uncultured Dysgonomonas sp.: one gene and its partner. The protein of the gene in region 2 interacts with the protein of the main gene of each other region in a pairwise test. Links are inferred from orthologs where the notes say so. Each region holds a gene or a part of one and is shown on either strand. Other genes may lie near its edges.

Evidence for each region.
Region 1: the proteins of ruvC (region 2) and ruvA interact in binary tests that used the Escherichia coli proteins (3 or more experiments, as listed by UniProt). The link is inferred for uncultured Dysgonomonas sp. from one-to-one orthologs.

Annotation. Positions count from the first base shown.
Region 1 is NZ_LT599032.1:802,473-808,103, reverse strand. Bases 1,126-3,944 are described here. They hold ruvA (Holliday junction branch migration protein RuvA), read left to right. Parts: upstream 1,126-2,153; coding sequence 2,154-2,735; downstream 2,736-3,944. Other genes in these bases: sprA (cell surface protein SprA), read left to right, coding at 2,913-3,944; QZL88_RS03505 (nitroreductase family protein), read right to left, coding at 1,336-1,974; QZL88_RS03510 (M3 family metallopeptidase), read right to left, coding at 1,126-1,227. In the rest of the region: more of QZL88_RS03510, read right to left, coding at 1-1,125; more of sprA, read left to right, coding at 3,945-5,631. UniProt on the Escherichia coli protein: The RuvA-RuvB-RuvC complex processes Holliday junction (HJ) DNA during genetic recombination and DNA repair.
Region 2 is NZ_LT599032.1:4,024,414-4,030,215, forward strand. The notes cover bases 1,974-4,963. They hold ruvC (crossover junction endodeoxyribonuclease RuvC), read right to left. Parts: upstream 3,756-4,963; coding sequence 3,192-3,755; downstream 1,974-3,191. Other genes in these bases: QZL88_RS16520 (hypothetical protein), read right to left, coding at 1,974-2,409; lipB (lipoyl(octanoyl) transferase LipB), read right to left, coding at 2,514-3,182; QZL88_RS16535 (DUF4286 family protein), read right to left, coding at 3,755-4,063; QZL88_RS16540 (DUF5009 domain-containing protein), read left to right, coding at 4,810-4,963. Outside these bases: QZL88_RS16510 (glycosyltransferase family protein), read right to left, coding at 1-590; QZL88_RS16515 (UDP-2,3-diacylglucosamine diphosphatase), read right to left, coding at 587-1,390; more of QZL88_RS16520, read right to left, coding at 1,489-1,973; more of QZL88_RS16540, read left to right, coding at 4,964-5,802.

The sequences.
Region 1 (5,631 bases), 3.2 Mb from region 2 along the record:
AGAATGGTAAACGGGTATTTTTGTATTCTTTCTGAAAGTGATGCCATACAAATCGGTAGCTAGTCCGAATACGCCTTTCTTTACATTTTCCAGTTCGAAGTATGGGCGTACCAGTTCGTCACTGACACTATATTTGGCATCTTTCAGTTTTTCGGAATAGTATGACCAGTCCCAAGGCTGAAGATCTATATCTTTATTTTCCATGCCTACAGCAAAACCTTCGACCATTTTCACGTCTTCGCGGGCAGCTTTAGTATAGGCATCGAACAGATTGTCAAGTAGTTCATATACGTGCTTCTTATCCTTAGCCATTTTGTTTCGTAATACATAAGTTGCATAATCGGAATAACCCAGCAGATTGGCGATTTCCATACGGGTTTTGGCTATTTCTTTTACATTTTCCTGATTATCGAATTCACCGCCTGCAGCACATTGGGTTGTATAGGCCTTATATAGCTTTTCCCTGAGGTCGCGGCGTGAAGAGTATTTCATGAATGCGATATAGCTTGGGGCCGATAGGTCAAATAACCATCCTTCTTTATTCTTAGACTTGGCTTTCGCTTCAGCTGCATCTAAAGCTATTTTAGGAAGTCCGGCAAGATCAGCTTTATCGGTCAGCAACATTTCGAATTTGTTGTTCTCTTTCAACGCATTTTGTCCGAAAGTCAGAGTTAATTGGCTCAATTTAGAAGATAATTCTTTATAGGTATCCCTGTCCTTACCAGTGAGTGTAGCACCTCTGTTTTCGAATCCCTGGTATGTCTTTTCCACCAGGCGGATCTGCTCAGGATTAAGATTGGATTCGAACCGTTTGTCATATACAGCTTTCACTTTCTGAAACAGCCCTTCGTTCAGGTTGATTTCATTCGAGTGTGCCGAAAGCTTCGGTTGTACCCGTTGGGCTATTTGCAGCATTTCGTCATTGCTTTCCGCACTTAGCAGATTGAAGAACACTGATGTAACACGGGACAGAAGTTTTCCTGATTCCTCCAGCGGTACTATTGTATTCTCAAAAGTAGGGACAGCCCTGATCATCACTATCTTGTTTATCTCCATAGTGTGGTCTTTAATACCTTTCTCTATGGCAGGTTCGTAATGTTCGTTTTTTATCTTATCGAACGGGGGAGTATCGTAAGGCGTTTTATACGCCGAAAAGAACGGGTTTTGAGCTTGAATTGTTGTCATCGCTATTATTAATAATAAAATAGATAATATGAGTTTTTTCATATAAATCAGGGTTTTTAAAGTTAATAAGTAATAGATAGAATGAAATGATATATTTTCGATTCTTAACTCTATGAACTGTTATATCTTATAATTTGTTCATCTTAAATATTATTTCCATTGAGTAACTTCATCTACAGAAAAACGTACCGTATCTTTACCTTCTTCGTCAGCTTTCCCTATAGATAAAAGTAATATGGGAATATATCGTTTCGGATCAAGTTCAAAGGCTTCAGTCAGTTCTTTACGCAAAAAACCACCTATAGGATTAGTGTCATATCCGTAATTTTTGGCAGCAAGCATCAGTTGCATTGTCACAAATCCACAATCGAGCAGAATGGAATTTCTTAGCCTATCTTCTGTGTAACTTGCACCATAACTAGTCATGATCTCCAACATTTTGTTTTTATGTTCCTGTGTCATTAAGTCATATTCCACATTGGCCGACAGTATTTTATCGGCAGATGAATAATTGTCCATGTCGCCATAGATGGCTATTATAGCAGACGAGGTTTCCCATTGCAGCTGATTAAACATCATATATGGCCTTATCAATTCTTTGCCTTCTTTGCTGTCGAAGATGAAAAAACGCCAGGGTTGTAGGTTGAATGAGGAGGGCGCAGTCATTGCATCTTGCAGGATATCGGATATTTCCTCTTTACTGATTTTTATCGACGGATCATATTTTCTGATTGAAGTGCGTTGTGTAAACAGATTGTTGGACTGAATCTTAACTTTCTTTAATTGCATAGTTCTCTTTTCGAATTAATAGACTAAGACAAAGGTATAAAAACTAATCTAAAAACTTTATCTTTGCCCATTAAATAAGATAATTGCGGGGATTGAAGGGCTTGAAAAAGTTCTCTTGCAGGATATACTTTTTTTTATGTTTTTTCGTTATTAATTAACTAGTGTAATATAATAGAGTTATGATTGACTATATAAAAGGTGAAATCACGGAATTAACCCCGGCCTCAGTCACCCTTGAAACCTATGGCGTAGGATATTTTATAAGTATATCGTTGAATACATATTCAAACCTGACAGGTAAGAAAAGTGCACAACTATTTATTTACGAAGCTATAAGAGAAGATGCTCACCAATTATTCGGTTTCTTTGACAAACAGGAACGCGAACTTTTTATGTTATTAATAAGTGTTTCGGGTATCGGAGCCAGTACCGGGCGTATGATATTGTCTTCGATGAACACACAGGAGCTTGCAAACGTTATTGCTTCAGGAAATTCTGATATGTTGAAAACCGTGAAAGGTATTGGTCTGAAGACGGCACAACGTGTGATAGTGGATCTGAAGGATAAGATAAAAGTAAGTGGGATAGAGCAGGTTGATATGTTTGCATCGGGACATCCGTCGGGGGAAGAAGCAGTCGCAGCATTAGTTATGCTTGGGTTTACTCAGCAGGCATCTCAAAAAGTTGTGGCTAAAATTCTAAAGGACAAAGCTGATAGTACAGTCGAACAGATTATAAAGACAGCATTGAAAATGTTGTGATCAGCTGGGCATTTTATAGTAAGTATAATAATTGCAGCTGGTTTATCCATAGAATGAAGTAATAGACGGTAGAAGATAATTTGATGATACATTTTTAATCTGACTAATTGTTATATTTTTAACTTAACCAGGCACTAAATAGGTTTGCAACCTTATTATCGATTATTTATTTTAGAGTTGAAAAAATATATAAAATATTTATTTGTAGCTACGCTCCTCATAAGTTCTGTGAGTTTGTTTTCTGGTATCACCGGTAAGACAGATTCCTTTTTTGCTTACGCTGACGAACTGCAATCACAGGATACAGTGCCTCGTTATCCTGTAAAGAAAACGCAGATAACTACATATAAGGATCTAAAAGATAATCCTCCTGCCGATCTCAAAACACCCTCTAATATTGAGACGTCGGTAGAATATGACCCCAATACAAAACTATACATTTTTCGCACCAGAGTAGGTGACCAGGAGATATCGACACCTTTTTCACTTACCCCTAAAGAATATATGGACTATACGTTGAAACGTTCAATGTCTAGCTATTTTAAGGGAAAGAATGTGGAAACCTACGACAATAAGGACGAAAAAGACGAATTCTCACTGAAGGATATAAAACTGGATATCGGCCCTGCCGAAAAGCTCTTTGGTCCCGGAGGAGTAAAGGTACGGACACAGGGATATGTAGAGGCTACAATGGGAGTCAAGCATACAAGTACCGACAATCCTACCCTGTCGGAACGTAACAGAAGTAAGACTGCCTTTGAGTTTAATGAAGATATACAGATGAATGTAACGGCATCTGTAGGCGATAAGATCAATTTCGATATGAATTATGATACAAAAGCATTATTCGATTTTGACTCTAAAAAACTAAAATTGGCATATGAGGGAAAGGAAGATGAGATAATAAAACGCATCGAAGCCGGAAACGTAAGCATGGCAACGACCAACTCCCTCATTAATGGAGGAACATCTCTTTTCGGTATCAATACGGAACTACAGTTTGGTAAATTGCGTGTCAATATGGTAGTATCGCAACAAGAGTCCGAATCTCAAACTACAAGTTCGAAGGGTGGTATCCAAACCAATGAGTACGAATTCAAAGCTGACCAATACGATGCCAACAGACATTTCTTCATATCCAACTATTTTCGTGACAATTATGATAAGGCTATGTCTAAACTGCCTTTTATTCAGTCGCCTGTCAATATTACCAATATTGAAGTATGGGTGACAAACAAGAGGGGGGATTATACACAATCCCGTAACATAGTTGCATTTGCCGATATAGGTGAACATACAAAAATCAAGAATAATAAATGGATTGCCGCCGGAGGAAAACCGGATAATCCGGATAATGATGCAAATGATCTTTACGCTACAATTAAAAGGGACAAACCTAAAGCGAGAGACAAATCTCAGGTTACAGCCGAATTTAGCGGATATATAGAAAGCGGCCTCGATTATGAAAAAATAGAGAGTGCCCGGTTGCTGACTCAGGCTGAATATACTTTTAATCCGCAATTGGGTTATATATCGCTTACCTCGGCTCTGCAAGCCGATGAAGTGCTTGCAGTAGCTTATACATACAGAGCCAACGGCAAAGATTACAAGGTGGGTGAACTGGCGACTGACATTGTGGATAAATATGATTCAGGTAATCCGAAATCCGGGGCATTGTTTGTAAAGCTGATAAAGCCTGTCTCTCTTTCTCCTCGTTCCTACACTTGGGATATGATGATGAAGAACGTATATAAGGTAAGTGATAATGCTGTTCAGCAAGACCATTTCATGTTGAATATATCTTATCAGTCAGACACTATAGGTACTTATATAAATTACATTCCGGAAGGTAATATCAGGAACGAACTACTGTTGAGAGTAATGAATCTCGACAGGCTCGATTCCCGCAACAATGAAGTAACAAATAAAGAAGGTACTAAAGGGGATGGTATCTTCGACTTTGTAGAAGGATATACCGTTAAGTCGCAGAACGGACGTGTTTTCTTCCCTGTGGTCGAGCCTTTTGGATCTCATCTGAGACAGAAGATAGGAAATAATACCATTGCCGATAAATACGTCTATCAGGAGCTATACGACTCTACATTGACTGTTGCTCAGCAAATTGCAGAGAAGAATAAATTCAAAATATCAGGTTCATATCGTGGATCAGGTTCCAGTAATGCAGAGATAGACCTTAACGCCACTAATATACCTCAGGGCTCTGTGAGATTAACAGCTGCCGGAGCCACTCTGGTTGAGGGTGTAGATTATATAGTCGATTATATTGCAGGAAGGGTTACTATTATCAACCAAAATTTGCTGGACTCCAATACACCGATTCAGGTTTCTTCCGAGGGAAGAACCTTTAATATGCAACGTAAAACCTTACTGGGGCTTAATCTGAGTTACGATATTTCAAAGAATTTCAATATTGGAGGTACTATCATGCACTACTATGAGAAACCCCTTACAATGAAAACTCAGATTGGTGACGAATCTGTGAAAAATACGCTGTGGGGGCTGAACACATCCTATAAAACGGAATCGATGTGGCTGACAAATCTTGTAGATAAATTGCCATTTGTAGAAGCGACCCAGCCATCTCAGATTTCGTTCAATGCCGAGTTTGCCCAGATGATCCCCGGACATTATCAGAGTAAAGAAGCAGGAGGATATTCTTATCTGGATGATTTCGAATCATCGCAATCGCGGATAGATGTGAAAAATCCGTATGCATGGACTTTGGCTTCTACTCCTCAGGATGCTAAGGGTAAGGATAATAAGGTATTATTTGAAGAGGCGAAATTGAGTAACCAGATAGAGTATGGAATGAACCGGGCTATGTTATCGTGGTTTATGATAGACAATCTTTTTACCCGTAAAGGCTCATCTCTGA
Region 2 (5,802 bases):
CTTAATAATGGAGGTACTACCGCAATGCGTTCGGGTATATAATCCTTCATGGGATAGAATGACAAGGCTAGAGTTTTGGTAGCTCCTACGCCGCATAGCAGGCTGTGCAGGCGGAGAAACATCATTCCCTGCCCGTCTCCTTTACCATGTGCGTATCCCGGATGTTTTAGGAGATATTGATGACCTATGTTGATAATAGGGACATCTAAGCTGAAACGTAAATGGGTGAAGCCTGTCAGTATTTCATAGAAATTGATTACGACATCCGGCTCGTTTTTCTTTATGCGCCTATGTATTTTTTCTATGCTTTTCTTATACTTTCTGAGCCTTTTAGGTGTAATGTTGTATAGTATTGTTTTTAGCAGGTGTATATGTTTTTTATCTTTTTTGAAACTAAAAGACAGTGTGTCGAAAACCCGGACTTTCGCCCCTATTTTTTCATAAAAGAAATCCGGTATCTCCCTTACTTTACTTTTCCCTATCAGTACTTCAACTACTTCGTGTCCGTTGCGGCGCAGTATTTCGGATAGTGCTATGGCTTGTGTCATATGCCCGCGGCCGTCTCCCTGAACGATGAATAGGTATCTCATACGGCTAATTTTACTTTTTCGGGAACTTTGTCTTCTTTCATAACTTCCTCCACTTTTTCTTCCTGAGCATACATCACTACTTCCCAATTTCCTTCGTAGTCTTCGGTCAGCGCAGATAGGGACTCCACCCAGTCACCCGAGTTGAGATATAGTATTTCATCGTAATAAGCCTTTTCCGGGTGGTGGATGTGCCCGCAGATAACGCCATCACATTTTTTCTTCCGCGCTATTTCTACAATGTGCTTCTCGTAGTCGCTGATATAGGAAACGGATGCTTTTACCCTTTTCTTTACCTCACGTGAAAGTGAATAATAAGGCAAGCCTTTCTTCAGGCGTCTGTTGTTATAATATTTATTTACCCACATCAGGAGTGTATAACCTACATCGCCGATTTTCGACAGCCAGCTGTAACGGCTGGTAACCATATCGAATACGTCGCCGTGTATTACATAGAAACGCTTGCCATTGCTTGTATGTATGTAATCTTTTACAATCTTTATATTCTGGAACTGGAGAGGCAGGATACGATCGAGAAAGTCATCGTGATTTCCTCTCAGGTAGATGATTTTCGTATCGTGTTGAATATCCAGTAATAGTTTTATAAAGTTGCTGTGGCGTTTCTTCCATTTAGCTTTCTTTCCGCGCATGAGCTGCCATCCGTCTATGATGTCCCCGCACAGGATGAGCGTGTCACATGTATTTTCTTTCAAATACTTTGTTGCTTCTTTTGCTTTCGACCATTTCGAACCTAAATGTATGTCCGATAAAACGATGGTCTTGTGATGTTTTTTTTGATTCATATCTATTCTTTTTTATCGTTAACAAAAGAATAAATATATTGTGACAGCTATGTTAAGGTCTTATGAATAAACCGTTAAGCGGGTTGTTTTCCTGTTATTTAGGGTTGCGATACTTTGTCCGCTTCGGGAACTGATACAGGCATATAGTTTCTCAGGTATAAATCTTTGATTATACCGTCGGCTACACCGATTATCGGGGTTTCTATAACCAGGGCCCGTGCCAGTTTCATTATACGCAGGTATATATCGATGGCTGGAAGCAGAACGTCAGCCCGGTTGAGGTTTATATTATATTTAAGGAGACGTTCCTCATAAGTCATCTTTCTCAGCTTACACGAAAAACTAACGAGTTCTTCACGTCTTATACGTCCACAGCGGCGAAGCAGGGAATCGAGTTTATTGATGTTCCCTCCTGAACCAATCAGAGATACTTTTACAAAATCTTTGCAGTATTCGGCAAGCCAGTCTTTCATTCTTTCCCATTCGGCTCTTTCCTCTTCTTGAGATAAATTGCGTAAGGTCCCCAGTCTGAATCCCTCTGTGGCTATCTCTTTATTCTGATGGAATATAACCATTTCTGTACTGCCGCCACCTACATCTGTGTATATATACGCCCTGTTTTCTTCCAAAAGTTCGTCTATACTGTTGGTCAGGATAAAACGGGCTTCTTCTTTGCTGTCCACTATCTCGATTTCTATACCCGATTTGGCATATACATAATCGAGTACTTCATTTGCATTTGTAGCTTCCCTGATGGCCGATGTAGCGCAGATACGCCACTTTTCCACATCGTTTACCTGAATCAGACCATGGAAAGCCTGCATGAGTATAGCGAGTTTTTCTTTTTTCTGTTCACTGATCAGTCCGGTAGAGAATGTGTCTTCTCCTAGTTTTAGGGGTATGCGTATCAGGGAATCTTTTTTGAAGATTGCTTTGCCGTGATAGTCGAGTACATCCGTAATCAGCAGACGTACCGAGTTGGAGCCTATGTCGATGGCTCCCAATCGTTTTATATCCATCTCTATACATTTTTTGTTTCGTCAAAAGTATGAGAAGGTGATTACGAAACGATTAAGTCACGGTTAAGTTTGGGGTGGGGAAACTAAAATTCGTTAAACAGTTATTAAACAATCTTTTCAATGAAGATCTCTTCAAACAGCTTCTTCGCTTTTACCTTTACTTCTTCCATGTTTACTTTGTATCCCAGCTCTTTTTCCATTGAGGTAACTCCTTTATCAATAAAACCACAGGGATTAATGAGTGAGAAAAAAGATAAATCGGTATTTACATTCAGTGCAAATCCGTGCATAGTCACAAAGCGGCTGCTGCGTACTCCAATAGCGGCTATCTTCCTCGTTTTTGAAGGCGTGGTTGTATCCAGCCATACACCTGCGGCACCATTAAGGCGTTCGGATTGAATATTATAAGATTGAAGAAGCCGGATAATAATTTCTTCTACGTTAAAGATATATTGGCGAAGACCGATACCATAAGACTCCAGATCGAATATCGGATAACCTACAAGTTGTCCCGGACCATGATAGGTGATGTCACCACCCCTGTCTATTTGGAAAAGTGATACTCCTTTTTCTTTTAGGTAACTTTCCTGAAAGAGTAAATTCTCCTGTTTGCCATGTTTGCCAATTGTGATAGTATGGGGATGTTCGCAAAACAGTAGATGATTATTAGTCTGAATTCCTTTATCCTTGCAGTTTAAAGCCTCTGCGAATAGTTGTTGCTGGTAATCCCATGCAACGCCGTATTCTATTGTTTTCAGGTCTTCGTATATCATATGAGTTGTCTATTTTTTTACTTTTGACGGATTTTTATTTATATAATCTTTCCAACTTGTAAATTTTACTTCCTGAGAAGGGTTGTTTGTTTGAAAAAAATGGCAAACAGCAGCGGCTAATCCGTCGGTAGCATCCATCTGCGGTAGCATATTCTCATTGGGGATTTTCAAAAAGTTTTGTAACATATAGGCAACCTGCTCTTTAGCTGCCCTTCCGTTTCCGGTAATCGACATCTTTATTTTCAATGGGGCATATTCAAAAATAGGAATATCACGGGATAAGGCAGCAGCCATAGCTACACCCTGCGCACGGCCGAGCTTGAGCATACTTTGCACATTCTTTCCAAAAAAGGGAGCCTCGATAGCCAGCTCGTCAGGCAGAAATTCATCAATCAGGCCGATTATCCGTTCAAAGATACGGCGAAGTTTGAGATAGTGGTCATCATACTTGCTTAATTGGAGTATACCCATTGCCAGCATTTCGGGCTTGTTATTCACCACCCTTAAAACACCATATCCCATTACCTGAGTCCCGGGGTCAATACCCAGAATGATCCGTTCCTTTTCTATCATTATAGTTCTATTTCTTCGAGTAATGTAACAAATCCCAGAGTTTTATTCCCGAAGCGTATCGTAATTTCTTTTTGCAAAGCCAGGCCTTCAGTTTCGAACCAGTGGTTGAGTGTGTCTACATTTTTTACTTTGAATTGCAAGGAATAACTGCTGCCGCTTTCTTCATGTTGTGCATGAATACGGGCGAATCGCGGTTCATGGAGGAATCCGCTGGTAGCAGCTTTCGGGATATATGTTTCTTTCATGTAGCTAATGTAATCGCCGCAAACATCGTCTTCTACATGAAAAGTGGTATTGAATATTATCATTTGTAAGTTTATTATATTTATAACAAAAGTACGAAAAGTTTATCTATATATAGATGATAGCTCTTTGAAGTATTGATAGACCCCCACCATTGACTACACTTCGTTCTGTCGAACGTTGTTTCTCCCCAAGGGGTAGGGCTGGAAAGTTTTAATTTTTTTAGTTAAATGATGGGTACAAATAAAATTATTACACTGAGTTTCTCTGAGAAGACACTGAGATATATTGAGAGAATATACCCGCTCGCGCAGACGTCCTGTGTTGTTAAGAAAGGTATTTGTTACACTGAGAAACGAGATGTTTCACTCCGTTCAACATGACAAAGAGGATATAAGAATTCAGAACTTAACAGCCTACCCCTTGGGGAGGCTACAGGGAGGGTAGAAATAATAAGTAAAAAAGTGTAACCTTTGTTACCTTTTAATTAAAAATGGTCAACGAATACTAAAATAATAAGATGAAAATGATGAAAATTCTGTCAGATGTGTCAGGTTTTGGCTAAACGTAGTTAATAAATGTGAATTCGGTAATAAGTTATGAGTTATAAATCATGAATTGGACTTTACACCTTAACATCTCTCGTGAAAATACTGTTTGTTGCTAACTGTAAATCACTTATGCGATAGCCAACGCTAACGGCTAATAGCTAAAAGCTGAAATATGTGTAACCTTTGTTACCTTTTAGTAATGTTATCCTTTTATTTCTGAAATTATCCTTATTTTTATAAACATATAAATCAAATACCATATGGATTCCTCTCTTATAGCAAAACCTGTACGGGTAGCCTCGATAGATATATTCAGGGCTTTGACGATGTTTTTTATGATTTTTGTCAACGATTTCTGGTCTGTATCGGGTGTTCCCCATTGGCTGGAACATGCGGCGGCTTCGGAAGATATGCTGGGCTTTTCGGATGTCGTATTTCCTTCTTTCCTTTTTATATTGGGTATGTCTATACCTCTGGCTATGGAGAGCCGGATGAAGAAAGGTGAGACGAAAAAACAGATCTTATGGCATATAGTCGTGCGCTCGGTGGCATTGTTGGCTATGGGACTCTTTACCGTAAATCTGGAATCGGGTGTAGCGGATGAGACGGGTATAAGTAAACCTGTCTTTACGATATTAACATTGTTTGGTTTCTTTCTTATTTGGAACGTTTATCCAAAACAGGGAGGCGGTAAAAAGCATCTGTTTACAGCCTTGAAAGTTTTGGGGGTTATTATACTTGGTGTATTGGCAGTAATCTACAGAGATGGAGAGGGTGGATTGTTCCAGATCCGCTGGTGGGGGATTTTAGGGCTTATCGGCTGGACATATTTACTGTGTGCAATCATTTACCTGTTTTTATACAAGAACCGAATGTATTTGTGGATTGCAGGTGTGTTGTTTATATTGTTATGTGTGGCCGGATCTAATCACTGGTTAGGATTCTTCCATGAGATAATCCCGGGGAATGGTTGTTTCCATGCATTTACAATGGGAGGTGTGTTACTTATGTTACTTTTTAAACGTCCTGAAACAGAAGTTAGCGGGAACCGTAAGTTAGTCATAACTTTCGTCGCAGGTATTGGGACTCTGTTGCTTGGATTCCTATCGCATTCATTCTGGATTATATCTAAGATACAGGCTACGCCGACATGGTTGTTTTTGTGTTTGGGAATATCCCTTCTGACATATGCTTTTATATACTGGCTCACCGATATGCAAGGGAAAGCATCGTGGTTTGATATTATAAAGCCT